3 regions of the Arthrobacter sp. NPDC058130 genome follow, and region 3 is predicted to be linked to each of the others. Evidence: riboswitches for the same ligand, from Rfam matches in the RefSeq annotation. Region 3 holds a riboswitch; each other region holds the start of a gene.
What was found. Region 3 has a riboswitch for cyclic di-AMP ahead of ACFVTM_RS20030 (M23 family metallopeptidase). Riboswitches for the same ligand answer to the same signal wherever they lie in the genome.

Region 1 (9,677 bases), on a different contig from region 3:
AACGGCCCGCCCAGGGCTTTCAGCGCCGTGAGGTGTTCCATCAGGGCGAGTTCCGGGTGTCCGGGATGCGCAGCAATATGCTGGCGAAGCAACTCGCGGGCCCGGTCGTGTTCCGGGGCGGTGTCGGCGAGGACGGCTTCAATGATCCTGGCGGACTGATGTCTGATTCCGGCAGCAGAAGCGGCATGCTCCGCACCGGATCTCAGTCCATCGAGATCCTGTTCTTCGGGGCGTCCTGGAGTGGACGAGGGCTCCACCGACATGGCTATTCCTTTGATCAACGTTCCGGCTGAGCCCGGAACCGGTCTGCCGCCTTCCCCCCACCCCGGGTCGGGGACCCGGATCCGAAGACGGACCACCGAGACAAACGATACAACGACGCAGGGCGGGCAACCTTAACTTGAGCGAAGTTTTCGCCAAGATGATGCACAAGTTGCGATGCGGACCGCCGGGCTGCACCTGGATTGGTCATCTCCCCGAAAAGACCCGGAAATACTCGCCGAGTAGCCTCGCAGCAAGGAATCCGTTCGAAAGGTAGTGCATCATGCGTGTTGGACTGATCCGGGTGATGACGACGTCGGACCGACGCCTGCTCCACGCCCACGGGAAACTCCTGCAGGAGGCATTCGGATTTACCGTCACCTCCCGCTGCATTCCGGACCAGCCGTCCGGCGTTTACGACCAGGCGTCGCTGGAGTCTGCGGCACCGAAAGTAGTCCAGTTGGCGCGGGAAATGGCCGGGGACGCCGACGCCCTGATTGTCAGCTGCGCATCCGATCCTGGGCTGGCCGCCACCCGGGCGGCCGTGGATATCCCGGTCATCGGGGCGGGCTCCGCGGCCGCGGCCGCAGCACTGACCTTTGGCGGACGGATCGGCGTCCTGGGACTCGGCGCCCATGTGCCGGGCCCGATCGCGGAAGCACTGGGCGAACGCATGCTGCTCATCGACGGGGCCGGGCGCGTTGAAACGCCTGACGAGTTCCTGATGCCTGCCGGGATTTTCGACGCCCTCGCCGCAGCCCACATGCTGGTTGATGCCGGCGCCGACGTCATTGTCCAGGCCAGCACTGGCCTGAGCAGCATCGGCATGGCGGGCGTGCTCCGCCGCCAGCTCGGAGTTCCGGTCATCGACGCCGTGACGGCAGCCGGGTCCATGCTGGTCGCAGCGGTGGTTCCCCGGGAGCTTCAGGCGGTTTGAGGTCGGTTGCCGGCGGCGTGCCTCGGCCAACGACAAGTCAGCCCCGCGCCCCTTCTGGGGTGCGGGGCTGACGGGTTGCCTGAGCCGGTCTACTTGTAGACGCGGACCCAGTCCACCTGCATCTGTGAAGGCTTGGTGGCCGATCCGTCAGGGAACCAGTCCAGCTGCAGCGTCTGGTGCATGCCCACGGAGGGCAGGTGCGCGGTGTTCGTGTCGGAGAAGGTCTTCACGCCGTCGATGTAGCCGGTGATGCCGGACGGGGTCCACTCCACCGCGTAGTTGTGCCACTGCGTGGTGTCGATCGTCTTCGCCGATGTGGTCTGGAAGTTCGAACCACCGCAGGCGTAGTGCAGGAAGAACTTGATCTGGGCGGTGTTGGTGCTGCCCTCGGCGTAGTCGATCTCGGCGCAGTTGGGGGAGGTGTTGTTGTTAGGCCACAGGATCAGCACCGGGTGGTACTTCGGGTCCCGGGCGCTGGTCCGCATGCGCGTCTCCCACTTGCCGTACTTCTGTTGCGCAAACTTGGCCGACATGCCGCCGGTGGTGCCGGCCGAGTTGCCGCTGACCGTGGCCACGCCATTGGCAACCGACCACGCCTGCGGGCTCCGTACGCCCTTGCCGGCATGTCCGGACCCCTTGAAGACGCTCCACTTCGTGGAATCGGGGGCGCCGGCCTTGGTGAACTCGTCGCCCGCAACAACCGCACCCCAGCCGCGGGCAGTGGCGGCCTGCGAGCCATCGCCCGTCGCGGCGACGGCGGCTTGGGCGGCAACGGGCGCAGCGGCTTGGGAAGAAACCGGCGCGGCAGCCGGCTTCGCGGCGGGGACGACCTTCGAGGTCGACGTCGACCCCGTAGCGGCTGCGGTTTGAGCGCCAACAGTGGCGGCGGGTGCCGGGGGCGCGACGGCGGCGGCTGGTGCCGCCTCAACTCCGGGTTCCGTCGGGGCAGCTGGGGCACTGCCGGCGGGTTTGGCGGCAGCCCCGGTCGCCGCCGCCTTGGGGCTGGTGGCCGCCGACGATGTGGAGGCCGCGGCGGCGCCCGAGGCCTGGGTAGCCGTCGAAGAGGCTGCGGCTCCGGTCGTGGACGCGGCGCCGCACCCGGTCAGGGACAACGCACCCAGGGTCAGCGCGATGGCGACCTTGTTGAGCTGCTGGTTCTTGGGCTGTGCTTTTTTGAACGGTGTTTGCTTAAACAACGGACCCCTCCGGGCTTTGTGACTGGCACACACAACCGTCGCGGCCAGGGCGTCGGCGAGTGCGGGAAGCTTCATCCGGCCCCTGCCTCAAGGGCATGGGCGAGCAGACGCCGAACGGCGCAACCGGGGCCGGCATACGGGCGCTCCGGGGCCCTGCATTCGGGCCAGGCCTTCACGGCCAGTCGTTTACGTTACCGGAACGTTACCTTGGTCCGCAAGCCTCCCAGCGGTGCGCGACGGGCTGGATGGTGCATGGCACCTTCGCCCCCAAGGTCCCTCCGCTACGCACAGCTGGGCTGATATTTCGGGTTGCCCGGCCTGCCCGCCGGCTGGCCAAGCGCGTCCGAGACGAGGCGTTGGGTGACGGGGTCGTTCGGAGCCTGGCCATGGTCACTCACGTCGGTTGGGCACTTGTCCTGGATGGTGATGTTGGTGACCTGCCGGCGAGGGCCGGCAAGGAACTGACTGGGGTAGGGCGTCACCACCGCGTCGTGCGTCGTCGAAATCACGGTGTACGCGGGGCCGGGAACTGTGTCGCCAATGGAGTTGAGTTCGGTGAGGAATGGTGAACCTGCTTGCTGGTCGACGCAGGCTTGGCAAATGGAGCCTCCCACGGAGGTCGCCCGCTGAATGCTGTCCAGCGACGGCGTGATCAGACCGCGGGTGCCGTGGTTGGACGGCGCAATGCCCACGAGGTGGTTCACCTTGTTCGCGCCGCCGAGGAATCCGAGGTAGTAGCGGGGCATCATGCCGCCCTGGCTGTGTCCGACGAGATCAACCTTCCTGGCGCCCGTCGAGGCCAGCACTGTATCGACAAACGAGGCGAGTTGCCGGGCCGAGTCTGCCACAGGACCCGTGGCGTAGACGCCGTTGGTCGCACCATAATTCAGCGCGAAAACACAGTAGCCTTGGCTTTTTAGCGCTGGCGAAAGCGTCGCCCATCTCGTCGCCATGTTCGCAAATGTTCCCGGCACCAGGATCACCGGGTAGGGGTGGGCTGTCGACGGCTTGCAAGACCAGTCATTCGCACCGGGCGGCGAAACGTCGGCGGTTTGGGCCAGGGCTGCCGGCATGCCCGTCATGGATGCGCAAAGGAGTGCCAGGGTTGCGAGTGCCGCGGGCGTTCTGCGGTGGGACACGGAATACCTCTTCAACTGGACGCGTCAGCTGTGACGGTCTGTCTGATTGGCAGTGAGGTGGAGGATCCGCCCCGGCGGTGATCCGTCTCACTTCCATCGCTTCATGTTAAGAATGGCCCTCCACGGACGCTGTCACGTTGCACGTTTGTGCGGGCCTTTGGGCTGGAGGTGCGATCTGTCTGCCTAGATGGACCGCGCGGCTGCACAATTGTGCATATGTCGGGCTTAGGCGGGTCTGCCGCCCCACAGCCGGCGCACTTTCCGGGAAAGAATGGACGGGTGAGTGAGGCTGGCGAATTCATCGACCTCTCGCTGCAGCGGGAAGGCTCCTGGCACCGCGCCGACGAGCTGGCGTCACGGCTGGAACAGGAGCCGGGAGGCCGCGGACTCCGGTTCTACGGTGCCTCCGTGGGTGCCGTGCGCGGAACCGTCAGGGATGCCGGTCGCCGCTATCCCGGTCTGTCCCGCGATGAAATCACTGCGTTGAGCTCCGAACTGTGGGGCTCGCAGTTGTCGGCAGCACCGGTTTTTGAACGCCGCCTCGCGGCCGTGGTCCTGCTGCAGACCAATGTGAAGCTGCTGACCAATTCCGACCTCACCCGGCTGGAGGGTTTCATTCGGGAGGCGCGGCTGCGGGACCTTGTGGATCCGCTCGCCATCGACGTCGTCGGTCCCCTGGTGGACGGACTCGACGTCCTGGCCAGGGTGCGGGCCGACAGCGTGCTGGACCGGTGGGTGCGCGAGCCCGATGCCTGGTTGCGCCGGGCAGCGCTGCTCTCGCCGCTGCTGGCGCTGCGCGCCGGCGCGGGGGACTGGGACCGGTTCATCCGTCACGCTGCCGCGGTGCTCGGCGGGCCCTCCGGGGAGTTGACCGCCGACGTCGGTGCGGTCCGGGAAGCGGTGTCCCGCGTCCGGACTGAGATGGCCACGAGGCGACCCGAGCTGCCATTCACGCCCGTAGGGTGACGATCTAAAACAGCCGGCCCGGGTGCGTCCTTTCGGGTCCTTCAGGCCCTCGCCCCGTTCAATCCTTGGGCCCGCCCGGCCCTCCGCTCCCACCTGGCCCGCCTGGCCCGACCGCGCTGCTGCCGGTATCGCCGGACCTGCCGGCGGCATTTGCGGGCAGCGAGAAACCCCTGGCGGCCCGTGACCCGGCGACGGCGCTCGCGGCTATGGTGACCAGCGCGCCCACCAGCAGGGCCGCGGCCTCGCCGGGGAGTAGGACCTGGAGCTGCGTCCCGATGCTCGCCGCCGCGGCAGGTATGCCGAGTTGGGCTGCCGACAGCACTCCGAGGGACAGCGGGAGCCCCAGTACCACCAGGGTGGTGTGCGTCAACAGGGCGCCGACGCCCAGCGCCACACCGAGGGCGATCATGTCCGGATGTCCGGCCAGGTCCTTGAGGGTCAGTGATGCGCCCAGCCAGACGAAGAACACCGGACCCAGGAAGCCGTCGCTGAGGGCGAACAGTTGCCGGGCCAGGCGCCTCGGTTCGCCGACGGCGGCCACCGCCAGGCCGAGGGAAAAGCCCGCCAACATCACGGACACGTTGCTCCACGTCGCGACCGCTGCCAGGGCGAAGAGGACCACCAGTTGGATCCGCAGCTCGAGGGCAAACTTGCGGCTTTCCGAAAGTCGGTGCAGGCGCCCGTTGATTCCCCTGCGATCAAGCCAGCGCAGTACGACAAAGATAACCACCGCGCAGCCGGTCACCGTGAGCACGCCCAGCGCCGCCCGGAGAGCGTGCGGCGGGTCCACCACGAGCGGCAGCGCCACTATGCAGGCTATGTCCGCGACGGCCACCTGCGCGGTCATGGCGATGACATGGGGTCCGCCGAGCCGCAGGGAATCGAAGATCGGGAGGACCAGCGCCGCTGAGGAAGAGGCCAGCAGCACCGCGTAGAGGGGAGCATGTCCAGTCCCGAAGAGCAGGCCGATGCCGATGCCGACCGCCACCGCTGCCGCAGCGCACGCAGCGGCGCGGCGGGAACCACTGCCGAGGGCGGAGCGGATCTGCGGATCCCGCACGGGAACATGGGTTCCGGCCACAAACATCATCAGAGCAAACCCGATATTGGCCAGCAGGCTGAACGTCGGGTCCGCCGGATCAACCAGGGCCAGGCCCGAGCGCCCGATCGCGATGCCCGCCAGCAGTTCGCCCAGTACCACCGGCAAGCGCCAGCGCACCGGCAGCGCCAGGAGGGGGCCGGCCAGTGCGACGACGGCGATCAGCGCCAGGGCAAGGAACGTCACGGCTCGCCCCTGCGGCCCTGCCCGGGGCCACTCGGGGCGGCAGGCCCGACCCGGGTGACGGCGTCCGTGGCCGTCGGGTCCTTCGTCATGGAATGAGATTAGTCCCGTTGACCGTGCAGCGGGCCGGGGTTCCCAATCAGTTTGCTGACCGCCGCTCCACCACCGCGTACGCCTTTCCGTCCAGGAAGGCCCAGTCATTGACAACCATGTATCCGAGCGAGTCCACCCGGTCATTGAGGACGTGTTCGTCGAAGCCCCTGTCGCGCGGTTCCGCATCCCAGGTGGCCACGTGGACGTCCCGGCCGTCCAGGACCAGCAGCTCGGTATTGACGTCGAAATCCTCCTTGGGCTGATTGCTCAACTGGCAGATGGCGACACACAGGCGGTTCATTTTGGGCCTCCGCTTCGAGGTGGTGCTGATGGCATCATCCTACGTTCGGATGCTGCGCCGCCCCATGGGCAGTTGGTGGGCAGCACTGTGGCCTCCGTTACCTGAATGTGACATTGGCGTGCGGTTCGCGTTACGGTGGTTAAGTGCCTGTTGTTTCCAATACGGGCGCTCCCCAGCCGATTGCCTAACTCTGCCGCGGCCCGGGGGTAACTCGCATCGACGCCGGCAGAGACGGGGAAACCACTTTTGGCCTGCTGCCACGCAGGTCTTGGGGTGAAGCCGCACAGCGCCCGCCATGACGGGCCCGGGAGTGCGGCCGGGTGACTCCCATCCGAATCCGACAGCTCACCTCGCAGGCATTGGGAGAGGCTACATCCATGTCTTCAATCAGTACTTTTGCGCGCCATACAGCCGTTCTCGCCGCCGCCTCCGGGCTGGTGCTCACGGGCTCGATGGCCGCCAACGCCGCCCCGGCACCCGTGCAGCGGGACTCCGCTCCGGCGTCGAACGTGAACGTCGCGGGACAGGTCAGCGCTCCCGTCAGCGCCGATTCCAGCGTCAAGATCAGCTTCGACCGCCCCGCGGTGGCCTCCGTCGCCGCACCGGTCATCGAACAGCCCGTTGCCGCGGCACCGGCTCCCGCAGCTGCCCCGGTTGCAGCGCCTGCAGCAGCACCCAAGGCAACCGTGCAGGTGCAGGCCGCTCCCGTTGCCGCGCCGGCTGCGGCGCCTGCCGGCGGACGCAACGCCATCATGCTCGCTGCCGCCTACAGCCAGGTGGGCATCACCCAGGACTGCACCGCCATGGTGGAAAAGGCCCTTGGCGCGGCAGGCAAGCCCGTTGGCGACATCGGTCCCCGGGCATTCCTTGGCCTCGGAACCGTTGTGGGCACCCCGCAGCCTGGCGACATGGTGGTCCAGTCCGGCCACGTGGGCATCTACGCCGGCAACGGCCAGGTGGTCAGTGGCGGCATGAACGGCAAGAACCAGACGATGGTCCACCCGCTGTCCTGGCTCACGGCGACCGGTGGCGTGACCTTCGTCCGCGCCTAGGCCGTACGGCCCACGGGGCTAGACAGTCCGGAAAGACCGGCGATCGTTTTCCTTGGGGGCAACGATCGCCGGTCTTTTCCGTGCCCGAAGTCTATGCCCGGGACTCCGGTGACCGGCCCGCGGTCCGCACGCTAGGGATTCCCGCTTCCGGCCAGCGGAAGCGTCAATTTCATGACCGTTCCCTCGGCACCCGTCGCGGCCACTTCGACGGCGCCACCCGCAGCAACGGCGATCTCCCGGACCAAAGCCAGGCCGATGCCAAAGCTCCGCTGTCCGTGTGTGCCGCCGGTGCTGGGGGTCCGCACGAAGCGGTCAAAGATCCGGGCCTGGTCCACGCCGGTGATTCCGGTTCCTGTGTCCGCGACGGTGATCACCGCGCTGTTGTGCTCGATCGAAGTCCTGATGGTCACACGGCCGCCCGGAGGAGTGTGGGCGAGGGCGTTGTCCGCCAGGGCCAGCACGGCGCGGCGCAGCGCATTTTTCTCGATCCGGGCCAATGGCCGGGCGTCGGCGGAGAAATCCATGCTCACCTCGCGCTGGTCGGCCACCAATTGGAGGCTCCCGGCGACGCCTGCGGCGGCGTCGGCCAGATCGGCAGGGGGTGCGGAGCGGTCCGGGACGTCGGCCGTCGCCGCCAGTAGCAGTTCGTTGACAATCCCGGTCAGCGTCGCAGCGTCCTCCCGGATCCGGGCCAGGTCCTGGCTTTGCCGGGAGCCGGGCACCGTGGTGCGCTGGGCGAGCTGGATCCTGGTGTCCAGGATGGTCAGCGGCGTTCGCAGTTCGTGGCTCGCGTCCTGGACGAAGCGCCGTTGCCTGGCCAGGGCATCACCGAGGGGGCGGATGGCGCTGCGCGCGCTGAGCCACCCGACAATGCCGGCCAGCAGGATTCCCGCCACGCCGGCGATGAGCATGGCTTCGAGGACATCCTTGGAATCCAGGTAGGCGTAGGCCGTCCCGGCCGCTGCCGAGCCCGGAACTTCAGGATGGGCCAACTGGTTCATCAGGTACAGCGCCGTGGCGGAGAGGAGCCCGAGGACCATGACCGCGCACGCGGCGCTGATCCGCAGCGCGACCTTGAGCGAGGCCTTGCGCAGTATCGTGTGGTCCGGATTTCCGCCGGGGACCCCGCCGCTATTCATGAGCGTCGCCAATCTGGTAACCCACGCCGTGAACTGTACGGATGACGGCCTTGGAAATCTTCCGGCGCAGGTGATGGACATAGGTATCGATCACGCCGGGCTGGTCCGAGGCGTGGAAGTACGCCGCGAGGAGCTCGTCCCGGGTGAACACCCGGTCGGGTTCCGCGGCCAGGGCTGCCAGCAGCTGGCATTCTTTCGCGGTCAGCGGCACCGTGTGCCCATAGACGGACCGGACGGAGCGCTGCGTCGGGTCCAGTTCCCAGTCCCCGATCGTCACCTGAGCCGGGGCCGGAGAGGTGAAGGTGCGCGTCAGTGCGCGCAGGCGGGCCGCCAGCTCTCCGGCGTCGAACGGTTTGGTCACGTAGTCGTTGGCCCCCGCATCCAGGCCCCGGACCTTCTGGTCGGCATCGCCCAGAGCGGTCAGGATCAGGATGGGCGTACCAATGCCTTTCGACCGCAACGCCGCGATAAGGGCGATGCCGTCCATCACGGGCAGCCCGCGGTCGATCACCATGACGTCCCAGGCGCCGGTCAGCCCGTGATGAAGACCATCACGGCCATTGGTGGCCAGCTGGACCCGGTAGTCCGGGTCGAGGAGCTCGGCGATGAGCGGCCCCAGGACAGCGTCGTCCTCGACGAGCAGCAGGGCCGGGCGGTCAGCAGTTGTCATGCCAGCTATTCTTCCGCGGCCATTTCCACAGTCCGCAGTTCGTCCTCGGTTCCTTCGGCCGTGTCGCCCGCAGTGTTGTCCGCGGTTGCGGCCGCTGCGGCGGCGGGGCGCCGGTTGTTGCGGCGACGCTTGAGGAGCTGCACGCCCCCCGGCACGACCGAGACGAGGACCATCGCCACGGCAATGACGTCGATATTCCGGGCGATGATGTCAAAGTGTCCCAACCAGGTGCCAAGCATCGTCACGGAGACGGACCATGCCACCGCGCCAACGATGTTCCAGAGAGTGAAGTACTTGTACTCATAGCGCGCGATCCCTGCGGTCAGCGGAGCAAACGTCCTGACCATGGGGACGAAGCGGGCCAGTACGACGGCGGCCCCGCCGTGGCGGCGGAAGAAGTCTTCGGTGGTGGTAAGGTGCGCTGTCTTCAGGATCCGGGCATCGTCCTTGAACCATCGCCGGCCAAATTTACGCCCGAGCATGTAACCGACCTGGTCCCCGGCGACGGCAGCAGCGGTGACGACGCCGATCAGCACCGGCAACGTCACGTGCAGCTGCTGGTGCAGCAGGCCCGCAGTGAACAGCAACGAATCCCCGGGCAGGAAGGGAAAAAGCACGCCCGATTCGATGAAGACCATGAG
Region 2 (9,677 bases), on a different contig from region 3:
ACAACGTCTCCAACGCCCTCGAGGCGCGGCAGGATAGTGAAATGAAGGTGCGGCAGTTCGTCGCCGACGCCTCGCACGAACTCCGCACGCCGCTTACGGCCATCCGCGGCTACACGGAGCTGATGCGGATGACCGAGCACTTCACCCCCGACGGCCAGAGATCCCTCGCCCGCGTGCAAAGCCAGTCCGAACGGATGACCACCCTCGTGGAGGACCTGCTGCTGCTGGCGCGCCTGGACGAGGGGCAGCCGTTGAAGATCAGCGACGTCGACCTCACCCAGCTGGCCATCGAGACGGTGAGCGATGAGAAAGTCATGGCTCCGGACCGCGTCTGGCAGCTGGAACTTCCGGAGGAGCCCGTGGTGGTCCGCGGCGATGCGAGCCAGCTTCACCAGGTCCTCGCCAACCTCCTGTCGAATGCGCGCAAGCACACGGACCCAGGGACCAAGGTGGTCACGGGCGTCATGCGTTCGGCCGACGGAAGCGCCGTGGTCACCGTGACGGACAACGGCAGCGGCATCGCCCCGGAATTCATCGGCCGGGTCTTCGCCCGCTTTGCCCGGGCCGACGCCGCGCGCACCAATCCCGCCGCCACCCCGGCAAATGCGCCGGTTGTCGCGACGGCGGGGGCCCGGTCCGGGGCCGGCCCCAGCTCAGCTTCCGGTGCCGCTTCCGGTGCACCCGGCGTTTCTTCCGGCAGCCCTGGCGGTGCCGGCGCGGCTGCTGCCACCCCGACGTCGGAAGGCACGAGCGGTTTGGGCTTGTCCATAGTCCAGTCGATCGTGGAGGCCCACGGGGGCACCGTTGAAGTCACCTCCCGGCCTGGACGCACGGAGTTTGCGGTGCGGCTGCCCGCGGCGCCGCCGTCGGCGTAGTCCCCGCAGGAAATCCTGCCTCGCCTCCACCGTCAGTCCCGCGCAAGCCGACACCCCGCCGCTGTGACTCCTGTTACCAAAATGTGACTTAAGCGCCGAGGTCCTGTAGCGTCGTTGGGGTGCGGCCGCCATTTGTGCCGTATATCCGGATGGACGCCAAACTCTGCCGCTTCCCGGATTCCGCTGGACCAGGCAGAGGCGGGGGACCCAGAGTTCCCGGGCATTCTGCATTCATGCGCCCTCGGGGTGAAGCCGACACGTGATTCTCCGTGCGGCCGGATGACCTCATCCGAACCCGACAGCTAACTCCGTCGGCGTTGAGAGGCCCATCATGACTGAATTCCAGGTACAAACGCGCCCTGACGGCGGTTCCCATGCCCGCTCCCCCAAGTCGCGCCACCGCGCCGAACCAGCCAAGCAGGCATCCGCCCTGTCCAGGCTGGCGGGCGGTCTCGGCATCACTGCCCGCCGCGCCGCCGTCGTCACCGCCGCCTGCGCGCTGCTGGTGGGAGGCGCCGCCGCTAGCCAGGCGGCAGAGCCCGGCGCCCGCGCCAACGTTGCGAGCCAGACGCCCATGAGCGCGGACCCGCTGGCCAAGCTGAACTTCGAACGAGTCCAGGTGGTTGCTCCCTCTGCCCCCGCGGAGAGCAGCGGGGCAGCCCAGGCCGCAGAGGCGAAGCCCGCCGAAGCGCCCGCTGCCGCCCCGGCCGCCCCGGCGCCTGCTGCTCCCGCGCCGGCCCCGGCAGCCGCCCCGGCCCCCGCAGCGGCCCCGGCGCCGGCTCCCGCAGCCGCTCCGGCCCCCGCGCCGGCACCGGCAGCTGTACCCGCCCCCGCACCGGTGGCTGTCGACGACCCTGCCGGAGCACAGGCCTACGCCGCGTCCCAGCTGGGCAACTACGGCTGGGCTGCGGGCCAGATGCAGTGCCTGCAGAAGCTCTGGACCAAGGAATCGGACTGGAAGACCACCGCCACGAACGCCAGCAGCGGCGCCTACGGCGTGGTCCAGTCCCTGCCCGCCTCGAAGATGGCGAGCGCCGGTGCCGACTACATGACCAACTACCGGACCCAGATCAACTGGGGCCTGAACTACGTCAAGGAACGCTACGGCTCCCCCTGCGGCGCGCTGAACTTCCACTACGCACACAACTGGTACTAAACCGGCACTAGCCGTACTGCCCAGGCAGGGTGGTTGAGGCCCCGGATCCATGTGGATCCGGGGCCTCCCGTGCGTCCGCGGCCGGACTGGTTTTGACTGGCCGGTCTGGCTCGCCGGACTTCCACAGCCCCCGCACAGCTTGGCCCTAAAGCCCTCATATGGGCCGGCGGGAATGTTGAGCCATGACATTCACAGACCAGGCCACAGGAACCCTGTCCCGTTCCACGGCGACGCCGGCCGGTCCGGCGGCACCGCCCTCCCCGTCCGGACCTGCACCGTCAGGGCTTGCTTTGGCCGACGCGCCCGCCCCGGGCCCGTTCGCCGGAGCGCTTGCCAGTCCCGGCGGCCGGCGCGCACCCATTGACACGCGCGCAAGCACACCCTTGCTGGACGTCACGATCCCGGTCTTCAACGAGGAACGGGACCTTGAAGCGTGCCTGCGCCGGCTCCACGCGTACCTTCTCGGCGCCTTCCCGCACTCTTTCCGCATCACGGTGGCGGACAACGCCAGCACCGACGGAACGCTCAAGACGGCGGAGCGCGTGGCCCGGGAGTTGCGGGAAGTGACGGTGGTCCATATGGCCGAAAAGGGCCGCGGAAATGCGCTTCGCAAGGTGTGGCTCTCCTCGCCGTCGCCGGTCCTGGCGTACATGGACGTGGACCTTTCCACAGATCTGGCGGCCCTCGGCCCCCTGCTTGCCCCGCTCATTTCGGGGCACTCCGACCTGGCAATCGGCACCCGGCTGACCCGCAACTCGCGCGTGGTCCGCGGACCCAAGCGGGAGTTCATCTCGCGCAGCTACAACTTCCTGCTGCAGTCCCTCATGGGCGCCCATTTCAGTGATGCCCAGTGCGGGTTCAAGGCGATCCGGGCGGACGTGGCCCGGCAACTGCTCCCCCACACCCTGGACAACGCCTGGTTCTTCGACACCGAACTGCTCGTGCTGGCGGAAAAGTGCGGCCTGCGCGTCCACGAAGTGCCGGTGGACTGGACAGACGACCCCGATTCCAGCGTGGACATCGTCCAGACTGCCCTCGCGGACCTGCGCGGCATGGCACGGTTGAGCCGGGACCTGGTTTCTGGCCGGATCCCTGTCCCCGAACTGCGCGCCGCCCTGGCCCGCGGACCGCTGCCGGCCTCCTCGCGGTCCCAGGAACAAAGCCCCGGCGGAAGCCTCTTCGGGCAGCTGGTCCGCTTCGGCAGCATCGGCGTGGCCTCCACCGTGGCGTACCTGGCGATATTCCTGCTCTGCCGCGGGATCATGGACCCGCAGCTGGCAAACTTCTTCGCGTTGCTCACCACCGCCGTGGTCAACACCGCGGCCAACCGGCGCTTCACGTTCGGCATCCAGGGCAGCAGCCAGGCGGCACGCCACCACTTCGAGGGGCTGCTGGTTTTCGGGATCGGGCTGGCCCTGACCTCGGGCGCACTCGCCCTGGTTCACGCCACGTCGGGAGCCTCACCGGACCGCTGGCTCGAACTGCTGACGGTCACGGCCGCCAATCTGGCCGCCACCGCGGTGAAGTTCCTGCTCTTCCGGCTCGTGGTCTTCCGCCCCCGGCGCACCGACACCGTTCCGGCGCCCGACGCAAGCACCGTTCCGACGCCCGACGCAAGCACCGTTCCGACGCCCGCCGCCGCCATCACCGTCGCGGCGTCCGCCGCCGCTGAGGCTTCCCTCCCCCGCACAGAAAAGGCCAAGTAAATGACGGCAACCGTCAGCCCCACCGCCGGAGCCCAGGCCGGATCAACGGCCGGCAGCCCGCCCCTGGACCAGGAAACGACTGTCCCGGCATCCGAGGACACCGGCACGGCCCTGATCTCACCCAACGTGCCCTCACCCAACCCGCCCGCACCCCTGAGCCGCCGGGACCGCCTGCTGTTCGGACGGCAGCCCCGCTGGGTCCGGCCCTCCGCAGCGCTGCTGCTGGTGGTCACCGCCGCGTTGTACCTGTGGAACCTGGAAGCCACCGGCTACGCCAACTCCTTCTACGCCGCGGCGATTCAGGCCGGGACCAAGGACTGGACCGCGCTGCTCTTCGGCTCCCTCGACCCCGGCAACGCCATCACGGTAGACAAACCGCCGGCCGCCCTCTGGATCCCCGCCCTCTTGGGTCGGATCTTCGGTTTCTCGGCGTTGAGCATGCTCATTCCCCAGGCACTCATGGGAGTGGCCGCCGTCGGGCTTCTGTACCTGACCGTCAAGCGGGTGTCCGGACCGGCCGCTGGCCTGCTCGCCGGCGGCGCCCTGGCGCTGACCCCGGTGGCTGCCCTGATGTTCCGGTTCAACAACCCGGACGCCATGCTGACCGTGTGCCTGGTGCTGGCCGCCTACCTCACCACGCGCGCCATCGAGAAGGCCGGCTGGAAGTGGCTCGCCGCGGCCGGCGCGGTGATCGGCCTGGCCTTCCTGTCCAAGATGCTGCAAGGCTTCCTGATCGTTCCCGGACTGGCACTGGCCTACCTGTGGGCGGCACCCACCACACTCGGCCGCCGGCTCCTGCACCTGTTGGCCGCCGCCGCGGGCATTGTGGTGGTGGCCGGAAGCTACATTGGGCTGTTCCAATTGACCCCCACCTCGGTCCGCCCGTACATGGCAGGCTCGGAGACCAACAGCTTCCTGGAACTCACGTTCGGCTACAACGGCCTGGGGCGGATCACCGGGTCCGGCGGGGGCATGCCCGGAGGCGGCTTCGGCGGCAATGCCGGCGGCCCGGGCGGCAACGGGAACGTGGGCTTCGGCGGCACGGCCGGGATCACCCGCATGTTCGGGACCAGTTTCGGCGGTGAGGTGTCCTGGCTGCTGCCGGCCGCCCTGATCCTGCTAGCCGCCGGGCTCTGGTTCACCCGGCGCGAGGCCCGGACCTCAAAGTCCCGTGCGGCGCTCCTGCTGTGGGGCTGCTGGCTGATCGTCACCGCCGGAATCTTCAGCTTCATGAGCGGCACCGTCCATCCGTACTACGCCGTGGCCCTGGCCCCCGCGATTGCGGCCCTGGCCGGCATCGGCTCCCTCGAACTGTGGCGGGGCCGGGCCTACTGGCCCGCGCGGATTGTCCTGGCCGTGGCAGTACTGGCCACCTCGGTCTGGTCCGCCGTGCTCTTGGGCCGCGACCCGGCCTGGCTACCTGGTCTCCGGGTGATCGTCGTGGTCCTGGGCGTGCTCGCCGCCGCGGCGCTGCTCGTGCGGGTGGACAGCCTGGCCGCGCTTCCGGCACGGTTCCGCAAGGCCGCCACGGCCGGCGTCGTGATCCTTGCATTGCTGGCCGGCGGGCTCGGGAGCACCGCGTGGACGCTGGCGACTGTGGCCCAGCCGCATTCCGGTTCGATCCCCACGTCCGGTCCCACCGCATCCGCGATGGGCGGCGGCTTCGGGGCGGCAGGCAGGACCGGCCGTGACGGCATCGCCAGCAGCACCGGCAGCACCGCCGGCGGAGCGGCGGCCGGCGGCCCCGGCGGAGAAACGGCATCGGCGGAGCTGACAGCGCTGCTGAAGTCCTCCGACGCCAAGTGGTCCGCGATTGTCTCCGGCGCCACCCAGGCCGCCAGCCTGGAACTCGCCACCGGCACCAGCGTGATCGCACTCGGCGGCTGGAACGGCGGCGACCCCTACCCCACGCTCGCACAGTTCCAGGCGATGGTGGACCGCGGCGAGATCGGCTACTTCATCTCCGGCGGCATGGGCGGCATGGGCGGAGGCCGCGGGGGAAACTCCGAGGTCGCCACTTGGGTCGCGGCCAACTACCAGGCCCAGACCGTGGGCAACACCACCGTCTACAAGCTGGGAGCCTAGGCCGCCATGACTGACACCCTGAGCCCCCGCCCCGGCCCGGCGCCGGCCCGCACGCCGGACCCGCCGCAGCCGCGGTCACCGGAACATCCCCGGCGCTTTGGGCCCCCGGCCGCCGGCGGCGGGCGTGCCGCCGGCGGCGCACGGACCCTCCGCGCCGCACTGACCGTCCGCGGCGCCCGGCAGCTGCAGCAGCGGCTGGAACTCGCCGCCCTCCTCCTGGCCACGGCCGTGCTGTACGTGTGGAACCTCGGCGCCTCCGGCTGGGCGAACGCGTTCTACTCCGCGGCGGCCCAGGCCGGGTCCCAGGATTGGACGGCCTGGTTTTTCGGCTCCTCCGACGCCGCCAACGCCATCACCGTGGACAAACCGCCGGCCTCGCTGTGGGTGATGGGGTTGTCGGTGCGGATCTTCGGGCTGAGCTCCTGGAGCGTCCTCGTGCCGCAGGCGCTCATGGGAGTGGGCACGGTCTGGCTCGCCTATCTGGCCGTGCGCCGGGCCGCGGCTCCCGCCACGGCCGACGCGCGGCTGGCGCACCGTGCAGGGCTCCTCACCGGTGCGGTCATGGCGCTGACACCGGTGGCCGTGCTGATCTTCCGGTTCAACAACCCCGATGCCCTGCTGGTGCTGCTGATGACCGCGGCCGCTTATGCGGTGCTGCGCTCCATCCAGGATGCGCGGCTGCGCTGGCTCCTGTTCGCCGGGGCGCTCCTGGGCTTCGGTTTCCTCACCAAGCAACTGCAGGTCCTGCTGGTTGTCCCCGGCTTTGCCCTCGCCTACCTGCTCGGGGCGCCGGCGGCGGCCGGCAAACGGGTCCTTCACCTGCTCGCCGCGGGCGCGGCGATGGCCGTCGCGGCCGGGTGGTGGCTGGCCGCCGTCGAACTCATTCCCGCGGCGAACCGGCCGTATATCGGCGGCTCGCAGAACAACTCCATCCTGGAGCTGACTCTCGGCTACAACGGCCTGGGCCGGCTGAACGGCGATGAAACCGGCAGTGTGGGCGGCGGCAACGGCTGGGGCATGCCCGGGCTGTTCCGGCTTTTCAACAGCGAGTTCGGCGGCCAGGTCGCCTGGCTGCTGCCCTCGGTGCTGCTGCTCGGAGCGGGGTTGCTCTGGTTGGGCCGCCGCGCGCCGCGCACCGACGCGGTGCGGGCCTCCGTGATCATCTGGGGCTCGTGGGTTGCCGTCACGGGCCTGACGTTCAGCTTCATGGCCGGGATCATCCACCCGTACTACATGGTGGCGCTGGCCCCCGGGATCGCCGGCCTCGCCGGACTCGGCGGCGTCCTGCTCTGGCAGCGGTGGGACCAGCCCGTGGCGGCCGCCGTCCTCGCCGTGGCGATCGTGGCGGCGGGGGCCATGGCCTCCGAACTCCTCGGCCGCACGGCAACGTTCGTTCCGTGGCTGCGCTGGCTGGTGCTCCTGGGCTCCCTCGCCGCCGCCGGTCTGGTGCTGGCCGCCGCGGCCCCGGGGCTCACGGGAGCCGGCGGGCCGGCCAGAAGATCGGGAACGAAGGCTGCCCTGGTTATGGCGCGGACGACGGCGGGGCTCGCCGTCGTCGCCGCCCTCGCCGGACCGTTGGCGTACGCGCTGTCCACGGCGGCTACCGCCCACAGCGGGTCGATCGTCAGCGCCGGACCGGCAGTGTCCGGCCGGGGCGGGGCCGGGATGCCGCCGGCCTTCGGCGGTGCGGCGGGAGCGAACGGCACGGTCGGTGTTAGCCGCGGCCAAGGTGCGGGCGGGGCTGGCGGAATGGGCGGGATGGGCGGCCTGCTCGGGGCCAGCACGCCGTCGGCGGCCCTGGTGACCGCGCTGCAGACAGATGCCGGCGCCTACACCTGGGCGGCCGCCGTCGTCGGGTCCAACAACGCCGCCGGCTACCAGCTGGCCACCCAGCTCGCGGTGATGGCTGTGGGCGGATTCAACGGCACGGACCCGGCGCCGACGCTGGCACAGTTCCAGCAGTACGTGGCCGACGGGAAGATCCATTTCTTCATCGCCGGGCGCATGATGCAGGGCGAAAGCGGTTCCGATGATGCTGCACAGATTGCCGCCTGGGTGCAGGCCAATTTCACCGCCCAGACCGTGGGCGGGACCACCGTGTACCTGCTGGCAGGCTAGGCGGGCGGCCTAGAACGTGAAGGACAGGGTGCGCAGGCCGTCGGGCGTGATGTGGGTGGTCACGGAGACCTCGGAGTAGTCGGGAATGTGGAGCACACCGTCGGGCAGTTCGCCGGCGTTGGGCCCCACAGCCACGGTCCGGATGCCGGCTGCGATTCCCGCGGCGATCCCGGCCGGGGCGTCCTCGAACACCACCGCGTCGGCCGGGGCCACACCCAGCAGGGCGGCCGCCCGGAGGTATCCCTCAGGGTGGGGCTTGCCCTGCGAGACGTCCTCGGAGGTGACCGAGGCCGCGGGGATCCCGATCCCCGCGGCTGCCATCCGGACCTCGGCCAGATCCCGGGAAGCGGACGTCACCAGGGCCACGGCATCCGGCGGGAGGCTGGCCAGCAGCTCCAGCGCGCCCGGTACCGAAACAATGCCGCGGGTCTCGGCGAGTTCCATCCGGCCGAGTTCGGCAGCGAGGGCCTGGATGTCGGCCCCGGCCGGGGCGAACCTGCGGACCGTGTCCATGGCCTGGACGCCATGGGAAGTGCGCAGAATCTCGCCGATATCCAGGCCGTAGCGTCCGGCAAAAGTGGTCCAGACCTGCTCCACGATGCTGGTGGAATCCACCAGCGTGCCGTCCATGTCGAACAGGACGGCACGGGCGGTCAGGGTCGTGGTGCTGGCATGGGAGGGAAAGCTCATTCTTCCATCCTGCCTTATTGCCCCGCCTGCCCTCTGGGCCGGCGTCACAGGCGCAGTGAATCCGTCATGCAGCCGGGCGGAATCAGCCGTTCGGCCGGCTGGGGATGTACTGCACCGCCCATTTGTTGCCGTCGGGGTCGGCGAAGTGGACGAAGTGTCCCCAGTCCTCGACGTGGACGTCGCTGACGTCCACTCCGTTGTCCTTGAGCTGCTTGTGCGCGGCCTGGATGTCGCTGACCACGAGCTGCAGGCTAGGCGCCGTGCCGGGCGGGGCGTCGTTGAGGCCCTCGCCGATGGCAATCGAGCACCCGGAGCCCGGCGGTGTCAGCTGCACGAACCTGAGCCCCTCCATGGGCCGCTCGTCGTAGTCGGCGTTGAAGCCCACCTTGTTGACATAGAAATCCTTGGCCCGGTCCACATCGGACACCGGGACAAACACCAGTTCAAGTTTCCAATCCATGGCGCTCAGGCTAGCGCGGACCGCGGCGATGCGGAAGGGATCGCCGCGCCTCGCAGAAAGGGCGGACCGGAGCGGAACTGCCCCTAGCCGGCGATGCCGTACAGGCGGTCTCCGGCGTCGCCCAGGCCGGGCACGATGTAGGACTTCGCGTTGAGCTTCTCGTCAATGGAGGCCAGGACGATCGTCACGTTGGCGTCGGACAGCTCTTCCTCCAGCTTGGCCAGGCCTTCGGGGGCGGCAAGGAGGCAGATGCAGGTGACGTCCGAGGCGCCGCGCTTGAAGAGGAACTTGATGGCCTCGCGCAAGGTTCCGCCGGTGGCCAGCATGGGGTCGAGGACAAAGATCTGGCGGTCCGTGAGGTCTTCCGGGAGGCGCTCGGCGTACGTGATGATGTCCAGGGTCTCTTCGTCGCGCGCCATGCCCAGGAAGCCGACCTCGGCGGTGGGGACCAGCTTGGTCATGCCCTCGAGCATGCCGAGCCCGGCCCGGAGAATCGGGACCACCAGCGGGGTCGGCTTGGTGAAGGCGGTGCCGATTGTGGTGCTGACGGGCGTCTCGATGGTCACCGGTTCGGTGCGGACGTCACG
Region 3 (9,677 bases):
ACGGGAACGAACTGGCCCGCGCGGACTTTGTCCCGGATGCGTCCGAACAGCTCCGGGTAGTACTCCTTCATCCAGGCGAGCTGCTGGGCCGAGGAACACGAAAAGATGAATTCGGGATACTCGTCCATCAACGCCACGACGTTGGAGAACGTCCGGGCGCACTTGCGGATGGTTTCCCGGACGGGCCAAAGCCAGGCCGAATCGATGTGGGCGTGACCCGTGGCCACGAGCCGGTGGGCCGAGGAGTAGGCCGGCCGGGACAGGACATCGGCCAGCGCGGCCCGTCCGGCGTCTGCGGTGCCGGCGACGTCGTCGGGGTCCATGATGTCCAGCATGCGTTCGAGCGCCCGCAGGATTTCGTGGCGGCGGGGCAGGTCCATGGGCAGTTCATGCATGAGCCCGCTGAGCGTGAAGATGTCCTGCTGCAGTTCCCAGGCCGCCTGGTTGCGTTCGGCGATGGCGATCCTGCCCAGACGGTATTTGGGTTCGCTGCCTGAGGTGGCCTTGTCGCCGTAAGGCGTGGCGGCGAAGGTCCAGTTCTGGGACAAGTCGGGGTTGGCCGCGGCTTCGACATAGAAGTCGACGGCCATGCCGCTGCCCAGAAGCTTGAGCGGAATGTACTGGTTCCGCGGTGAAATCGCCTTGATGATGGTCCCGTCGGGCCGCCAGGCGATGCCTTCGCACTGGAAGCCCGGGGCGTCGCCGCTGAAACCCAGGTCCACGAGGACTTCCACCGAGGTGCCGGCCGCGGTTCCCCAGCCGTCCGGCACTTCTCCCCGCAGCCGGAGCCACTTGGTGCTCCATGGCCGGCCCCAGGCCGTCCCGTGTTCCTGGGGCGCGAACTCGTGCCGCAGGGCCTCGAGCACGGGCACGGGCTCGTCCGGCGCGTCCCAGCTGCTCAGGGTCAGCGGGACGCTGCGCGGGTAGACGGCGGGGGCAATGCGGTCACGCAGAAAGCGGTCCAGCCGGACTTCCGTAAGACGGCGGTCGTCGTGCAATGTGTTCCTCTTCAGCGCTGGGGGTCCGATTGGCTCCAATCGATGGATAAAACTTACGTCGTGGGGAACCCGTTGGCCAAGTGTTGCTATTAGCCGGCCGCGGGGGCCGGGACTGCGACGCGCTGCTGGCCTGCATAGACGTTCAGGCTGGTCCGGCGGCTGAACCCTGCCAGGGTCATCCCGCTGGCCTCGGCCAGTTCGACAGCCAGGCTGGAGGGTGCACTGACGGCGGCGAGCACCGGGATGCCGGCGAGGGCTGCCTTTTGGACGAGCTCGAACGATGCCCGGCCGGAGACCTGCAGCACCGTGCCCCGGAGCGGCAGCAGGCCTTCGCGGAGCGCCCAGCCCACCACCTTGTCCACGGCGTTGTGCCGTCCGACGTCTTCCCGGAGGCACAGCAACTCCGCCGAGCCGTCGTCGGCGATTCTGAAGAGTCCGGCGGCGTGCACGCCGCCGGTGAGGTCGAAGACCTCCTGGGCGGACCGGAGGGCGTCCGGGAGGGCCGCGAGCGTTTCGACGGGAACGGTCAACGGATCCTGTGCCGGGCTGTAGTGGGAGGACTTGCGGACGGCATCGATGGAGTCCGTCCCGCAAATGCCGCACGAACTGGACGTGAAGACGTTTCGGCCGGTCTCCGGCAGGACGACGTCGGGCCGCAGTTGGGCCTCCACCACGTTGAACGTCTGGATCCCGTCGGCGTCTTCGCCGGCGCAGAACCTGAGCGAGACCAGCTGCTCGGGAGTCCAGATGATCCCCTCGGAGACCAGGAACCCCGCGACGAGGTCAAAGTCGCTGCCGGGCGTTCGCATGGTGACGGAGAAGGACATGTTTCCGAGCCGGATTTCCAGCGGTTCCTCGACGGCGAGGACGTCCTCCCGGTGCCGGACCGGGAATTCGAGGGCGTGCGCGGACCCGTCCAGGACAATTTTGTGCACTTTGCGGCGCTGCGTCACGCGGCCCATCCGGTACTCCTAAGCAATAGGGTTTTCGCTGATTCCATCATTGCAAGTGCCTGATCCTGAAACCAGCACTGCCGGCGCTCCGGCCCGGTTCGGCGGGCGCTCAGCCCAGGAGGGCGCTCCAGTCCACCGGCCCGTCGCTGGCACCGGTCTTCCTGGCGGTCCGCTTCGCCGCAGGCTTCGCCACGGGAGCTGCCGAAGCGTCGGGGACCGGCGCGCCCCACGGGAGCGCGAAGGCGGGGACCAGCTCCCCCAACTGCACGCCATGGGGCGGGACCACCAGGACGCCGTCGGCGGCGGCCAGGCCCCGCATCATTCCCGGGCCGGTGTGCTGCGCCGGGGATGCCATGCCGTAGAGCAGCCGGAAGGGCATGAGCCGGGTCCGGCCGGGATCGGCGTCAATCGTCGAGCCGCAGGGCACCTCGCTGAGCGGCGGGATGGAACCGCGCCCCAGGGCCGCCAGGAGCGGGGCTCCGATGGTGGACAGCGCCATCATGGCCGCGAGCGGATTTCCCGGCAGGCCGAGGACATACCGGCCGTCCGGCAGTTCGGCCAGCACGGCCGGGTGGCCCGGCCGCATGGCGATCCCGTCGATCAGCAGTCGTCCGCCCAGCTCGGCGACGGAACGCCGGAGGTGGTCGGTTCCGGAGCGTCCCGTGCCGCCGGTGGTGATGACGACGTCGGCAGGCAGGCTTTCGCTGCCCGTGGCGAGGGGATCGCCGTCCTCGAGCGCGGCGAGCCATTCGGGGTAGGAATCGCCGACTTTCACTTCTTCGGTGCAGATCCCGCCGAGCATGCCCACCACGGCTGCCAGCTGGGGTCCGAAGGTGTCGCGAACCTGTCCGGGGGCCGGCGTCCCGGATGCCACCACCTCGGCGCCGGTGAACACCAGCCGCACCACGGCCTTGCCGAGCACCGGAAGGGCGTCGTGTCCGGCCAGCGCGGCGAGGGCCAGATGGGCGGGGTTCAGGACCGCGCCGCACTTGATCAGGAGATCCCCGGCAGCAGCTTCCTCTCCGGCCTTCCTGATGTGGTCGCCGTTGCGCGGGTCCCCCGGTTTCGCCGTGCCGCCCAGCTTCAGGACGGGCAGGCCGTCCTCGTCGGCGTCGATGACACCGCTTTCGCTGCGCAGCACGGCCTTGGCCCCGGCCGGGATAAGGCCGCCGGTGGCGATCGGGCTTGCCTGATGCGGTGCCAGCCGCTGGCCGGGTTCGGCCAGGATCCAGGGGCCGCTGCCGTTGACGGCCCAGCCGTCCATAGCAGAGGAGGCATAGTGGGGCATGTCCTGCAGGGCAAGCACGTCTGCTGCCAGGGTGCGGCCCAGCGCCTGCCGGAGGGGGACGGGGGCGGCCGGGATGGGTGCGGCGCAGTCAAAGGCGAGCTGCCGGGCCTCCTGCCATGTGTGGGCCAGGTGCCGGTGCGGAACGTCTGCGTCCTGGTCTGCGTCCTGGTCTGTGTCCGGGTCCGCTGCGTCCGCCTCCGGTGCGTCCGCCTTGACGGCGTCCGGGTCCGCGAGAGGTTCCGCGGGACCGCCCTCGGGGCCGTTCCCGCCATGGACGGCCGGTCCGGCGTCGTCCCCAGCCGCAGGCGTCATGCCCCGGAAGCTTCGGCGGCCGCGTAGTCCTTGGCGAGCCGGCGCGCTACGGCCATGGCGTCCTGCATGGACACGGAGTCCGTCGCCTGCCCGGAGCCGGAGGCCAGACCGGCGGCATAGCCGGCAATGAATGTGGTCAGCGGCGCCGCGGGGCGCACTACGGAGTGGGCGGCCACGCCTGCCAGGGCGAGGACCTCGTTCACGTCAATCTCAACGTCTTCCAGCTCCAAGGCCTGGAGCAGGGCACGGCACCAGTCTTCCAGCGTTTCATCCTGGCTTTTCACCGTTTGCCTCCATGGTCGAGTTCAGCTGCGGGGTTCCGGCCCGGAGCCCGGACCGAGGTGTGGAAACCTGCCGGATATCCCCAGTGCGGACGCATCATCCCAGGTATCAACGTCATCAGTGGACCCCGGGGGAACGCGAACTTCCCGTACGTCCAGACTAGCAAGAAGGGCGAAGACCGATGCGTTTTCCAGACTCCCCCGGTGCCGTGCGTCCGTAACACTTCGTTGTAGCGCAGCTGTGCCATAAAAGCCCGCGAGCGGCTGTTTCCGGCCGTCCTCGGAGACGGCCATGACCCCGTCGCCCCGGTGCTGGTCCTTCGCTGCTGCCAGGGAGACGGCCAGCGATTCGGCCAGGACCCGGACGGCGGCGGCGGACCTCGGCATGTCGCAGGCAAGCACCAGGGTAAACGGCGCCGGACCGGCGTCCCCAGGCCGGCCGGCATGGTCTGCCGCCAGCGCGTCCAGGCCTGCGGCGATAGCCGCGGCCGGCCCTGCGAAGGGCGGCTCTTCCCGCCAGGTCAGGACGCCGTCGGGAAGGTCCCCGGGGTCCGGCCCGACGACGACGGCGCGCCCCGCCGCGCCCGCGGCGCGCAGCGACCGCTCAAGGAGGGTGGCGCCGTCGTAGACCAGCCGGGATTTGGGCACGCCGCCAAGGCGGGAGGACCTTCCCCCGGCAAGAATGATGGCATCGAACTCCACCGGTTCAGCCTAGCGCGGCGCGGGCTGCCCCCGAACCAGGGCAGGCCATGCGCCGGCCAGGTCAGGCGGCTGATTCCGGCAGCAGGAACGGATCCCAGGCGGGCGTCGGCTTCTCGAGTTCCTTGATCTGCCAGATCGCGCCCTTCGGGGGGCCCGGAACAAACCCGAGCTTCCAGCCCATCTCCGCGGGCGTGTGGTCGCTCTTGGCGTTATTGCACCGCAGGCAGGCCGCCACCAGGTTCTCCCAGGAATCGGCGCCGCCCCGGGACTTGGGCTGGACGTGGTCGATCGTGTGGGCCGCTTTGCCACAGTAGGCGCAGCGGTGGGCATCGCGGCGGAGCACGCCGCGGCGGCTCACCGCTGTCATCGTGTTGTACCTCGGACGGATGTAACGGTTCAGCAGGATCACGGACGGGCGGCCCAGAATGTCCTGGGGGCCAACAACGGGGTCGTCCCCTTCCGCCACAACGCTGGCCTTTCCGGTCAGGACAAGGACGAGCGCCCGGCGGAACGTGATTACCGCCAGTGGTTCATATCCAGCATTCAGAACGAGAGTGCGCATCCGCATACCTCTTCACGGCCGCACCCGCCAGCGGCACGAGGGCCGGCTGCCCTCTGCATGGTCGGGCTATGGATCGACAACACAAGAGTAAACACTCAGGTGCCGGATCACCGAATATTTTTTCATCGGCGCGGCCCTCCGCGCGCAAAGTTCATGGCACGGCAACGCAAAAGACCCCCGCCAAAGAGCGGGGGTCTTTCGAAGTGCTGGAGCTCTGTCCCTAGCCGCCGACGCGGATGAAGACCGGGCCGGAGCCGACGTTCACGCTGTACAGCGCGGTGGTGCCACCGTTCCAGCCGCCGTGGACTGCCATGCCGTTGCCGACGTAAACCGCGATGTGGGCCATGCCCACGCCACCGTTCTGGTAGTAGGCGAGGTCGCCCGGGCGTGCCTCGGAGGCGCTCACGGTGCGGCCCAGGGACAGGTAACCTGCCGGCCAGCCGTGGTAGTGGATGCCGGCCGCGGCCAGGGCGTTGGTGGCGAGTGCGGTGCAGTCCTGCGAAACGCCGATCTGTGCGTACGCAGCAGCGGCGATGGTCGCGCCAGAGCCGCTGCCGATGCCGGCCGGAGCCTGGGCAGCGACGCCGCCGCTGACGCCAAGCTCGGTGCCGCCGGCGCGGGAGGCCGTGGAGTCCTGGACCTGCACAACGGGCTTCGGGGCCTCGACGACGGGAGCCGGCGTGGTGGTCACGGCGGGCTTCTCGTAGGAGATCGCGATGCTGGATGCGGCCGAGATGGTGGCCGGGGTGGCGGACTGGACTTCCAGAGCCGAAGCGGAGGTGGATTCGCGCTGAACGTTGGTCTCAGCAGCGTTGGCTGCGATTCCGCTGGTCAGGACCAGACCGGAGGCTGCGGCGATGACCGCGGCCTGACGGCCCATGCCGCCGGCGTTGTCGCCGACAGCCTTTGCAATAACAGCCAGCGAGTTGGTCTTGGTGACCTCGGCTCGGTGCCGTGCAACGGTTGCACGAGTAGTCATTAAGTTCTCTCTTTCGTGATCCTTGGACCGCGCGCTTTCGGGCGCGGACTGAGGACGCTCCGGCATCTTGGGGGTACGCCGGATCGCCCCGAAATTGGGTTACTTAGCGAAGGGTGTACTGCGAAGACGCGCCAAATGCGGAAACTGCATGCTGTCCGGGCTCGGTAGAGAATGAGCCTGCGGAACGTGATCCCATCCGGGCACCAGCAAGGGCGGCACGTGATGTGGATTCCGGCGAGCTCAAAAGAGCCTCACCGGTGCGCATGCGCGCAGAGTTGTGGCGTGAAGACACGAAAGTAGCCTCTCCCAATGCCTACGAGGTGAGCTGTCGGATTCGGATGGGAGTCACCCGGCCGCGCTGCTTCCTGGGAAGCTTTGCGACTTAACCCCTAGGCCTTCTTTCGAAGGCCAAAATTGGTTCCCCCGCCCCTGCCAGACGATGTAATGCGAACGGACCTTGAGCGGTGGCAGAGCTAGGCAATCCACTCAAGAGCGCCAACTTCGGAAAAGTTGGCGTGCTTCAAACCCTACAGCAGTCCGGACTCAATGTCACATTCAGATCACGGCGTGTCACAAGGATTCGAGAGCGGTCCATCACCTTTTTAGAGCCAACCGAGGGGGTCAACGACGTCGCCGTTGACCATCACTTCAAAGTGAAGGTGGCAGCCGGTGGAGGCGCCTGTAGTCCCGCTCATCGCGATGATATCGCCGCGCGATACCTTCTGGCCGACCTTGACCGAGGCCGAGGACAGGTGGTTGTAAGTGGTCTCCAGGCCGTTGCCGTGGTCGATCACGACGCGGTTTCCACCGCCGTAGGGATGCCATCCGTTGAAGGTCACGGTGCCGCTGGCGGCCGCATGGACGGCCGTGCCGCACTGGGCGGCGAAGTCCTGGCCGCGGTGGAACTCGCCCGCACCGCCGGTGATGGGGCTGACGCGGTAGCCGAACGGCGAGGCCGTGACCATCTGGTCCAGCGGCGCACCGAGGGTGCCGGCCGATGCCGCGCGGGTGATACTTCCCACAGACTGGGCGCTGAGGAGCTGCTTGAGCTTGCCGTCCGGATCACCCTTCGTGGTGACGGCCGTTCGGCTGAAATCGACCTTTGCGGCGGCGGCAGCCGTGACATCCGGCTGCACTGCAGCGGAGAGGGCGCCTGTCCCGTCAGCGTTCGAGGCCAGTACCGGGCTCGTGACGGGGACCGTCACGGTGAGGACCAGACCGGTTGCGGCCAGTGCGATGCCGGCCTTCTGCCCGACTCCGCTGGCCGAGGCGAATTCCGTTACCTGGCGGAACGGACTGCGCCGCCGGCGGCGTTCGTCGCGGTGCGCGTCGCGGGGGCGCTCGGCCATATGCGCGACGACGGGACGCGGCTCCGGAGCGGGACCGGTCGCGCGGCGACGGCCCCTGGCGGTCTGGGTGGTCAAGAACGGTTCCTCTCTGGATAGCCTGCGAAGTTAGCTGTCGGATTCGGGTCAGAGAGATCAAAGACCCGGTCCGCCGTGGCAAGCAGCCGGGCACAAAGGCATCCCGGGGGATCCCTCGATGGACGTTTGCTTGCCGCTGACGGACTTCACCCCAAGGCTGCTGATGAAGCAGCCGAAAGTGGTTCCCCCGCCCCTGCCAGGAGGTGGTTCTGCGACTGATCCGCTGGCAGGGCTCGGCTTCGGATCAGGTAACGCTTTGGTATCGGCACTGGCCACTAACTATAGGGGATTAAGCCGCCCGGTAATAAATCCGTAATCCCAAATGTGCAGAACTCATGGGTCGTCCCATAACCTCCGCGTTGTGGCTGGTCAGGCGACTGTTACAAAGACGTGCGCGGCAACCTCGGGCGGCAGCTCCAGGGCTCCCTCGATGTCCGGGACGCGGACCGAGATGTACTCCCCCACGCGCTCCAGCGACACCAGTGCACCAGGCCGAATTCCACCTTCGTCGAGCTGGGCAAGAAGCTCCGGCTCCACCTGGATCGGCTCCGCGAGGCGGTTGACCGTGACCCGCGAACCCGCACCGTAGCCGGCCATGGCTTCCAGCAGGTTCACGGCCCCGTCGGCGGGGGCGCCGGTGGGCACGCCGCCAAGGTCTGCAAGTCCCGGGATGGGGTTTCCGTAGGGCGAAACGGTCGGGTGGTCGAGCATCTCGAAGATTCTTCGCTCGACGCGTTCACTCATGACGTGCTCCCAGCGGCACGCTTCCTCGTGGACGTAGGCCCAGTCGAGGCCAATCACGTCGGCGAGCAGGCGTTCGGCAAGGCGGTGCTTGCGCATGACGCCGATGGCGCGTTTCCGTCCGGTTTCGGTCAGCTCAAGGTGCCGGTCGCCCGAAACAACCACCAGCCCGTCGCGTTCCATCCGGCCGATGGTCTGCGAAACAGTGGGGCCGGAGTGGCGGAGCCGTTCGGCAATGCGGGCGCGCAGGGCAACGATGTTTTCTTCTTCAAGTTCCAGAATGGTCCGAAGATACATCTCCGTAGTATCGATCAGATCAGTCATTCAGCTCAGCTCCTCGAGCGCAGTCCGTGCGTCATTCCCACCGTACCGCGTGCGGGCTGCATGCAGGATGCGCCCTGGCAAGAACCGCCGTACGTTCGCATGCCAGCCTAGCCTATTTTGAATTACTCCGGATAATTTTTCGTTTGGGCCGGGGTTGCCCTCCCTGCGCCCGCGGACCGGCAGTTCCCGGGCGTCTCAATGACCGGACTGTGACAGGGCCTTTTCCGTGTCACAGGGGGCTGTCAGGCAGAATAAATAGGGGCGTCCGTTGTAGCCATCCCTACCGGGCCACCTTCCAGCCACGCTATGAACCAGCCGAAAATTGGAGCCACTGTGAGCGACACCAGCATCACGATCCCCGCCAACCTCCTGCCCAAGGACGGCCGGTTCGGCGCCGGCCCGTCCAAGGTCAGGCCGGAACAGATGGAGGCCCTCGCCGCGTCGGCGAAGCTGCTGGGGACCTCGCACCGCCAGGCACCCGTGAAGAACCTGGTCGGCTCGGTACGCAGTGGCCTCAGCGAATTCTTCCGCGCGCCCGAAGGCTACGAAGTGGTCCTCGGCGTCGGCGGATCCACGGCTTTCTGGGACATCGCCAGCTTTGGGCTGGTGGAGGGGAAGGCGCAGCACCTTTCCTTCGGCGAGTTCGGCGCGAAGTTTGCCTCGGCGACCAACAAGGCGCCGTTCCTGGCCGAGTCCTCCATCATCAAGGCCGAACCCGGCACTCGCCCCACCGCCCGGGCGGAGGCCGGCGTCGACGTCTACGCGTGGCCGCAGAACGAGACCTCAACCGGTGTGGCAGCCCCGGTCCGCCGCGTGGCAGGCGCCGACGACGGGTCCCTGGTGCTGGTGGACGCGACCTCCGCCGCGGGCGGGCTGGACGTGGACGTGGCGGAGTCCGACGTGTACTACTTCGCGCCGCAAAAGAACTTCGCGTCCGACGGCGGCCTGTGGCTGGGTCTGTTCTCCCCGGCGGCGCTGGAGCGGGCGGCCCGGATCAAGGCCAGCGACCGCTGGATTCCCGACTTCCTGGACCTCCAGACGGCGATCGACAACTCCCGGCTGAACCAGACCTACAACACGCCCTCCCTGGCCACCCTGGTGACCCTGGATGCC

Region 1: linked by a shared signal. The riboswitch ahead of ACFVTM_RS07625 (hypothetical protein) and the one ahead of ACFVTM_RS20030 (M23 family metallopeptidase) in region 3 are both predicted to bind cyclic di-AMP.
Region 2: linked by a shared signal. The riboswitch ahead of ACFVTM_RS18810 (hypothetical protein) and the one ahead of ACFVTM_RS20030 (M23 family metallopeptidase) in region 3 are both predicted to bind cyclic di-AMP.

What each region holds. Positions count from the first base shown of each region.
Region 1 covers NZ_JBHVTV010000002.1:753,972-763,648, reverse strand. Annotated here, with positions in the region: gene ACFVTM_RS07660 (hypothetical protein) at 1-263, opposite strand, end outside; gene ACFVTM_RS07655 (aspartate/glutamate racemase family protein) at 545-1,198, shown strand; gene ACFVTM_RS07650 (glycoside hydrolase family 16 protein) at 1,288-2,394, opposite strand; gene ACFVTM_RS07645 (esterase/lipase family protein) at 2,676-3,533, opposite strand; gene ACFVTM_RS07640 (DNA alkylation repair protein) at 3,813-4,499, shown strand; gene ACFVTM_RS07635 (cation:proton antiporter) at 4,558-5,784, opposite strand; gene ACFVTM_RS07630 (hypothetical protein) at 5,921-6,175, opposite strand; cyclic di-AMP (ydaO/yuaA leader) riboswitch at 6,347-6,548, shown strand; gene ACFVTM_RS07625 (hypothetical protein) at 6,553-7,227, shown strand; gene ACFVTM_RS07620 (sensor histidine kinase) at 7,359-8,366, opposite strand; gene ACFVTM_RS07615 (response regulator transcription factor) at 8,359-9,036, opposite strand; gene ACFVTM_RS07610 (DedA family protein) at 9,042-9,677, opposite strand, start outside.
Region 2 covers NZ_JBHVTV010000013.1:43,158-52,834, reverse strand. Annotated here, with positions in the region: gene ACFVTM_RS18815 (ATP-binding protein) at 1-875, shown strand, start outside; cyclic di-AMP (ydaO/yuaA leader) riboswitch at 1,047-1,204, shown strand; gene ACFVTM_RS18810 (hypothetical protein) at 1,207-2,031, shown strand; gene ACFVTM_RS18805 (glycosyltransferase) at 2,214-3,737, shown strand; gene ACFVTM_RS18800 (glycosyltransferase family 39 protein) at 3,738-5,822, shown strand; gene ACFVTM_RS18795 (ArnT family glycosyltransferase) at 5,829-7,940, shown strand; gene ACFVTM_RS18790 (HAD-IA family hydrolase) at 7,950-8,630, opposite strand; gene ACFVTM_RS18785 (glyoxalase superfamily protein) at 8,713-9,090, opposite strand; gene upp (uracil phosphoribosyltransferase) at 9,174-9,677, opposite strand, start outside.
Region 3 covers NZ_JBHVTV010000015.1:16,778-26,454, forward strand. Annotated here, with positions in the region: gene ACFVTM_RS19995 (alpha-mannosidase) at 1-998, opposite strand, end outside; gene fdhD (formate dehydrogenase accessory sulfurtransferase FdhD) at 1,088-1,960, opposite strand; gene ACFVTM_RS20005 (molybdopterin molybdotransferase MoeA) at 2,061-3,551, opposite strand; gene ACFVTM_RS20010 (DUF6457 domain-containing protein) at 3,548-3,835, opposite strand; gene ACFVTM_RS20015 (molybdenum cofactor guanylyltransferase) at 3,857-4,534, opposite strand; gene ACFVTM_RS20020 (HNH endonuclease) at 4,596-5,096, opposite strand; gene ACFVTM_RS20025 (NlpC/P60 family protein) at 5,317-6,075, opposite strand; cyclic di-AMP (ydaO/yuaA leader) riboswitch at 6,372-6,555, opposite strand; gene ACFVTM_RS20030 (M23 family metallopeptidase) at 6,678-7,499, opposite strand; cyclic di-AMP (ydaO/yuaA leader) riboswitch at 7,504-7,718, opposite strand; gene ACFVTM_RS20035 (metal-dependent transcriptional regulator) at 7,869-8,564, opposite strand; gene serC (phosphoserine transaminase) at 8,898-9,677, shown strand, end outside.